Linked DNA regions of Catenulispora sp. EB89. The protein of the gene in region 2 interacts with the protein of the main gene of each other region in a pairwise test. Links are inferred from orthologs where the notes say so. Each region holds a gene or a part of one and is shown on either strand. Other genes may lie near its edges.

The links.
Region 1: the proteins of ABH920_RS46445 (region 2) and paaC interact in binary tests that used the Escherichia coli proteins (3 or more experiments, as listed by UniProt). The link is inferred for Catenulispora sp. EB89 from one-to-one orthologs.

Annotation. Positions count from the first base shown.
Region 1 is NZ_JBGCCU010000004.1:238,970-242,524, reverse strand. The notes cover bases 339-3,338. They hold paaC (1,2-phenylacetyl-CoA epoxidase subunit PaaC), read left to right. Parts: upstream 339-1,448; coding sequence 1,449-2,228; downstream 2,229-3,338. Other genes in these bases: ABH920_RS10700 (2Fe-2S iron-sulfur cluster-binding protein), read left to right, coding at 2,957-3,338; paaD (1,2-phenylacetyl-CoA epoxidase subunit PaaD), read left to right, coding at 2,257-2,934; paaB (1,2-phenylacetyl-CoA epoxidase subunit PaaB), read left to right, coding at 1,168-1,452; paaA (1,2-phenylacetyl-CoA epoxidase subunit PaaA), read left to right, coding at 339-1,171. Also shown: ABH920_RS10725 (nuclear transport factor 2 family protein), read right to left, coding at 1-89; more of paaA, read left to right, coding at 212-338; more of ABH920_RS10700, read left to right, coding at 3,339-3,555. UniProt on the Escherichia coli protein: Component of 1,2-phenylacetyl-CoA epoxidase multicomponent enzyme system which catalyzes the reduction of phenylacetyl-CoA (PA-CoA) to form 1,2-epoxyphenylacetyl-CoA. The subunit C may be essential for structural integrity of the alpha subunit.
Region 2 is NZ_JBGCCU010000039.1:79,022-82,478, reverse strand. The notes cover bases 432-3,333. They hold ABH920_RS46445 (response regulator), read right to left. Parts: upstream 2,310-3,333; coding sequence 1,554-2,309; downstream 432-1,553. Other genes in these bases: ABH920_RS46440 (ATP-binding protein), read right to left, coding at 2,318-3,333; ABH920_RS46450 (RNA polymerase-binding protein RbpA), read right to left, coding at 813-1,148. Outside these bases: ABH920_RS46455 (hypothetical protein), read left to right, coding at 1-166; more of ABH920_RS46440, read right to left, coding at 3,334-3,457. UniProt on the Escherichia coli protein: Member of the two-component regulatory system DpiA/DpiB, which is essential for expression of citrate-specific fermentation genes and genes involved in plasmid inheritance.

The sequences.
Region 1 (3,555 bases), on a different replicon or contig from region 2:
GTGAAGTTCTCGGCGAGGGCGTCGGGGTTCCGGGTCATGGTGCCGGCGTAGATGTAGCTCTGGAAGATCTGCTGCGGCGTTCGGGACATGGGCCCATCATCACAGCGGGACGTGCGGCGTTCCCGATGATTTCGCCGTCTCCTTGTTGACACCGCCGCCATCCCGGCGGGACCATGGAACCGAACGTTCGGTCGGTTGAGAGGTGGATGCCGTGACGGAGCCGCTGGACACGTCGGCGCTGCAGGAGCGCTTCGACGGGCTGATCGCCGCCGACGAGCGGATCGAGCCGCGGGACTGGATGCCGGAGGCGTACCGCAAGACGCTCGTGCGCCAGATCGCGCAGCACGCGCACTCCGAGATCATCGGGATGCAGCCGGAGGGCAACTGGATCACGCGCGCCCCCTCGCTGCGGCGCAAGGCGATCCTGCTGGCGAAGGTGCAGGACGAGGCCGGGCACGGGCTCTACCTCTACGCGGCCGCCGAGACGCTCGGCGTGGACCGCGCCGACCTGCTCGACGCGCTGCACAACGGGCGTCAGAAGTACTCCTCGATCTTCAACTACCCCACGCTGACCTGGGCCGACATCGGCGCCGTCGGCTGGCTGGTGGACGGCGCGGCGATCATCAACCAGATCCCGCTCCAGCGCTGCTCCTACGGTCCCTACGCGCGGGCCATGGTGCGCATCTGCAAGGAGGAGTCCTTCCACCAGCGGCAGGGCTTCGAGCTGCTCAACGACCTGGCGCACGGCACGCCCGAGCAGCACGCCATGGCGCAGGACGCGCTGGACCGCTGGTGGTGGCCGTCGCTGATGATGTTCGGCCCGCCGGACGCCGAGTCCTCGCACTCCGCGCAGTCCATGGCCTGGCGCATCAAGCGGCACTCCAACGACGACCTGCGGCAGCGCTTCGTCGACATCAGCGTCCCGCAGGCCGAGGCGCTGGGGCTCACCATCCCGGACCCGGACCTGCGGTGGAACGAGGAGCGGGGGCACTACGACTTCGGCGTGATCGACTGGACGGAGTTCCAGGAGATCCTGGCCGGCAACGGGCCGTGCAACCGGCAGCGCGTCGCGGCGCGGGTGCAGGCGCACGAGGACGGCGAGTGGGTTCGGCAGGCGGCTATGGCCTATGCGGCCAAGCACAGTGACAGTGAGAGGGACGTGGCGGCGTGAGTAGCGGTCTGCCTCTGTGGGAGGTCTTCATCCGCGGGCGGCGTGGGCTGTCGCATCAGCACGTCGGGAGCGTGCACGCCTCGGACGCGGAGATGGCGCTGCGCAATGCGCGAGATCTCTATACGCGGCGCGGCGAGGGGGTCTCCATTTGGGTCGCCCCGGCGGCTGCGATCTCCGCTTCCTCGCCGGACGAGAAGGAGCCCTTCTTCGACCCGGCTGCGGACAAGGTCTATCGGCATCCGACGTTCTACCGGGTTCCGGAAGGCGTGAAGAACCTGTGACTACCTCTACAGAGCCCTCTGAGTCCTCTGCGCCGGTTGCGCAGTACGCGCTCCAGTTGGGCGACGACGCGCTGATCCTGTCGCACCGGCTGTCGGAGTGGTGCGCGCATTCTCCGGAGCTGGAGGAGGACGTCGCCCTGGCGAACCTCGCGCTGGACCTCTTGGGACAGGCGCGGACGCTGCTCACGTATGCGGGCTCTCTAGAGGGCGCAGGGCGTTCTGAGGACGACCTGGCGTTCCTGCGCACGGAGCGGGAGTTCCGCAACGTGCTGCTGGTGGAGCAGCCCAACGGCGACTTCGCGGCGACCATCGCGCGGCAGCTGTACTTCGCGACGTACCAGAGCGAGCTGTACGCGGCCCTGTGCGATTCGACGGACCCGGAACTCTCCGCGCTCGCGGCGAAGGCGGTGAAGGAGGTCGCCTACCACCGCGACCACGCCGTGCAGTGGACGCTGCGCCTCGGCGACGGAACCGAGGAGAGTCACCGCCGCATGCAGACCGGACTGGAGCAGCTCTGGCCGTACACGGCGGAACTGTTCTTCGCGGATCCGATCGCCTCCGCGCTGGTGGAATCCGGCGTCGCGGTCGACCCGCGCACGCTGCGGCCCGCGTGGGAGGCCTCGGTCGCCGGCGTGGTCGAAGCCGCGACCCTGACGATGCCGGCCGACGGCTGGCAGCCGCACGGCGGGCGCACCGGACGGCACAGCGAGGGATTCGGGCTGCTGCTGGGCGAGATGCAGGCGCTGCACCGGCAGTACCCCGGGGCTAGCTGGTAGACGCGAGAAGACGACGGAGGTGGCGAAGATGGCGATTGTCGAGCAGCGCATGGCGCTCGACCTGGCGGCGCTGGAAGCCGCCGCATCGGCGGTCCCCGACCCGGAACTCCCGGTGGTGACCCTCGGCGACCTCGGCATCATCCGCGGCGTCTCGCTCGCGGACGACGGCGCGGTCGAGGTGCGCATCACCCCGACGTTCGTGGGCTGCCCGGCCACCGAAGTCATCGCTACCGACGTCCGCACAGCGGTCGCGAACCGCCTCCGCGAGTCCGGTGCCTCCGAGATCGAGGTGCGCACACGCACCGCGATGTCACCCCCCTGGAGCACCGACTGGATCAGCGCCGCCGGCCGCCGCAAGCTCGCCGAGCACGGCATCGCCCCGCCGACCGGCGCGGCACGGCACGCGGGCGGTCCGGTCGCCGTGACGATCGGGCGCGTCGGCGATGGGCGCGCGGTCGAGTCCGGCGGCGCATCTGATCGCGCGTCGGCTGGCAGCAGTCCTGTCTCTCCTTCCCCCGCCCCCCACCCGCCCTTCCAAAATCGCGCAGCCCAGGCCGCAGCTCGAACCGCCGCCGCCGCCCCCGCCTGCCCCCGCTGCGGCAGTGCCGACACGCGCGAGATCAGCGCGTTCGGCAGCACCCCGTGCCAGTCCCTGCGTGCCTGTCGGGCGTGCGGGGAGCCGTTCGGGGCCATTAAGTCCCTGTGATCTAGTCCCCTGTGAGAGCGCTGTGACCTTCCTTCCTGTCGTCGGCCTGGACCGGCTCACTGATGACGCCGTGCGCGTCGTGTTCGAGGTGCCCGCGGGGGAGCGGGACGGGTTCCGCTTCGTGCCGGGGCAGCATGTGACGGTGCGGGTGGAGCTCGGCGGGGTCGAGGCTCGGCGGGCCTATTCGCTGTGTGCCGCACCGTGGGGCGATGGGGCCGCGACGCTGAGCATCGCGGTCAAGGAGCTCGGGCCCGGGGGGTTCGGGGAGATCGCGGCGGGCAAGCTCGGGGTCGGGGACCTCGTGGATGTGCTGCCGCCGGCGGGGCGTTTCGTCTTGCAGGAGGGCCCTGAGCACGTCGGTATCGTCGCCGGGAGCGGGGTGACGCCGGTCTTGGCCATGGCCGAGGTCGCGTTGGCTCGCGGGGATCGCTTCACTCTGATTTACGGCAATCGGACTGCCGCCACTGTCATGTTCCTGGAGGAGCTCGCCGATCTCAAGGATCGCTACGCCGAACGGCTGATGGTGCTGCACGTGCTCTCCCGCGAGCCGCGCGAGGCGGCGCTGCTGACCGGGCGGATCGACGCCGAGCGGCTGCCGGAGCTGCTGGCCGCGGCGTCGCC
Region 2 (3,457 bases):
TGCCCGGCGGTGGGAGGACGCGGTCGGCGTGCTCGCTCCGCTCAGTGGGAGATTGCGCTGGGCATCGCTGAAGTGCGCCGAGGCTTTGCTCCGGCTGGGCCGGATCGAGGAGGGTATCGAGCTCGCGCTGAAGTGGGAGCCGCCGAAACGAGATCTGACCGCCTGACCACATGGCCTGCCCGACCGCCTGCTTGCCTGATCGCCTGACTGCTTGCCCGACCACCAAGCCGACCGCCCGACCGCCCGGCCGCTTGCCCGGCCGCCTGACCGCTTGCCCGACGGCCCGACCACTCGCCCGACCGCCTGCTTGCCTTCCCGCTTGACCGACCGCCCGACCGCCCGACCGCTCGCCCGCTCGCCCACTCGCCCGCCTGACCGCTTGCCCAACCGCCCGACCACACGCCCGCCTGACTGCTTGCCCAACCGCCCGACCGACCGACGGCCCGACGGCCTGACCGCTTGACCGACCGACCGACTGCCTGACCGCTTGACCGACCGACCGACTGCCTGACCGCTTGCCCGACCGACCGCCGCCCGCCGCCCGCCCACCAGCTCGGCCGCCTGCCCGCCTGACCACACATCGGCTGTCCGCTCACCGACAGCGGGCAGCCCGGCATCGCGCGCGAAAGCCCCGCCCTCCGCATCCGGAAGGCGGGGCTTCGGCACGTCAGCAGCTCAGCGCCGCCGGCGCAGCACGCCAGCGCCCATCGCCCGAGGACCGAGTGGAGCGCGGCCGGGCGGTGACGCGGGTGGTGCGGTGGTGCGGGCGGTTCCGCGCGGATCGGGGCGTCGGGGCCCGGACCGGCTGGTCCTCAGATCTGGCCGCGCAGCTTGGCCAGGGCCTCGGCGAGGATCTGGTCGCCGTCCTCGGCGGAGCGGCGTTCGCGGACGTACGCCAGGTGGGTCTTGTAGGGCTCGGTGCGCGAGCGCGCCGGGGGGTTGTCCTTGTCCGGGCCGGCGGGGAAGCCGCAGCGGGGGCAGTCCCAGGTGTCGGGGATCTGCGCGTCGCTGGCGAAGGAGGGCTTGGTCTCGTGCTTGTTCACGCACCAGAAAGAGACGAACACCCGAGGGGCGCTCTCGCCGCGCTCGGCCTCCCCCATCGGTCCCGCACCGACGCGGCTGCCTCGGATCGCGTTTCCACTTGCCACTGTCTGGTCTCCCTTGGGTTCCGATCTACACGCCCCGCCGCCCCTGGGTGCCCGAGCGCCCGTGGAGATGCGGTGCAGACAGTGTAGGCATGTGCTGATGCACGATTCAGCAGGACCAGCCGGAAATCGCCGCCTTGGCGCTGCGATAAACGGACAAATAGGGGCGGAAGTCAGGGTTTCGTTATCGAAGCGCGACTGCTGGTGGCGTCCGTGCGGACTGGCGCCGATGACGCGGCGTGTGCGGTTTCCGAGGGCCCGCAAGGGTTTTCGACCACGCGGCACGCACTGGCGGACACCCTGTGCGAGCGAATCCGGGTCGGCGCGCGGCGTGACGGGGAACGCGTCGGGAAAACGCGTCAGGAGACGCAGCGGGAGAACACGGCCGGAGAAAACCCGACCCCCGCCTCACCCCACCGCCGAGTACCGGTGCTCCGGACGCCCGGTCGTCCCGTAGCGCAGCTGCAGCCGCACCACCCCGTGCCGAGTCAGATAGCTGAGATAGCGCTGCGCCGTCGGACGTGAGATCCCCACTCGCTCGGCCACCTCCGAGGCCGACACGTCGCCGCCCGCCGCCCGCACCGCGTTGCGCACCAGCTCCAGCGTCGGCGCCGAGTGCCCCTTGGCCGGGAGCGCCGGGAGCGCCGGCTGGCCGCGCAGCAGCCCGAACAGCTCGTCCACGTCGGCCTGGTCGGCGTCCGCGTCGTCCAGCGTCTCCATCCGGCGCCGCAGGTCCAGGTAGGAGGTCAGCTTCTCGGCCATCGCCGGGTAGCCGAACGGCTTCACCAGGTAGTGCACGGCCCCGAGCTGCATCGCGGTGCGCACCGTGCTCACGTCGCGGGCCGCCGTGATCACCACGAAGTCCGGGCGCGGGCCGGACTCGCCCGACTCCGGCGCCTCCAGCAGCTTGCGGATCACCCCGAGCCCGTCGCCGTCGGGCAGGTACACGTCCATCAGCACCAGGTCCGGCCGCAGCACCTCGATCAGGTCCAGGGCCGCCTCGGCGGAGTGCGCCTGGCCGCAGACGGCGAAGCCGGGGGTGCGGTCGACGTACGCGGCGTGGATCTTCGCGACCCGGTAGTCGTCGTCGACGACCAGGACCCGCACGGTCCCGGCGACGGCGCCGTGCGACGACTGGGGTGAAGGCGGGCCGGCAGCGGCCATGGCGGCGCTCATCGTGGTCTCGTGCCTCCTCCGGTGCTCAGCAGCGTCCCCCGGTTCTCGGCAGCCTTCGGCAGCCGCACGGTGAACACCGCGCCGGGCCCCTCCGACGCCGTGATGCTACCCCCGAGACGCTGCACCAGCCGATGCACCAGGGCCAAACCGAGACCCCTTCGCATCGAACCCGTTGCCGGCTTGGTGGTGAAGCCGTCGGTGAAGACGTGCTCGGCCGCCCCGGCCGGGACGCCGGGGCCGTTGTCGGCGACGCGGACGCCGATCCCGTCGTCGTCCTCGACGATCGAGACCAGCACCCGCCCCTGCTTGCCGGGGTCGACGCCGGGCCCGGAGACGGCGTCGAAGGCGTTGTCGATCAGGTTGCCCAGCACCGTGGTCAGCGCCTGCACCTTGTCCGGGGTGTCGCCGAGCCAGGTGTCGTCGGTCAGCTCCAGCTCCACGCCGCGCTCCCCGGCGACCGCGGCCTTGGCCAGGATCAGCCCGACCAGGACCGACGGCGCGATCCGGGAGCGCACCGACTCGGCGAACGCGGCCTCGGCCCCGGACAGGTCGGTGAGGAACTGCAGCGCCTCGTCGGTCTCGCCGAGCTCCAGCAGGCCGGCGACGGTGTGCATGCGGTTGGAGAACTCGTGCTGCTGGGCCCGCAGCGCGTCGGTGAGGCTGGTGACGCTGTCCAGCTCGCGCAGCAGCCCGGACAGCTCGGTGCGGTCCCGCAGCGTGACCACCGCGCCGTGCGGCCGGCCGGCCAGCGTCACCGGCATCCGGTTCACCGTCAGGTAGTAATCGTCGGTCAGCACGACCTGGTCCTTGCCCTCGATCTCGCCGGAGAGCAGGTCCTGCAGCCGCCCGGGCGGCACGACGTCCTCCAGGTAGCCGCCGACCCCGCCGAACATCGGCAGGCCCAGCAGCCGCCGCGCCTCGTCGTTGACCATGCTGACCCGGCCGGCCCGGTCGAAGGCGATCATGCCCTCGCGGATGCCGTGCAGGACGGCCTCGCGCTCCTGCAGGAGCTTGGAGATCTCGTCGAGCTCCAGGCCGAAGGTGCGGCGCTTCAGGCGGCGGGCCAGGGCGTAGGAGGCCAGCGCGCCGACGCCGAGCGCCGCGCCGAACCAGGCCGCGTAGACCGGGAGCTGGCC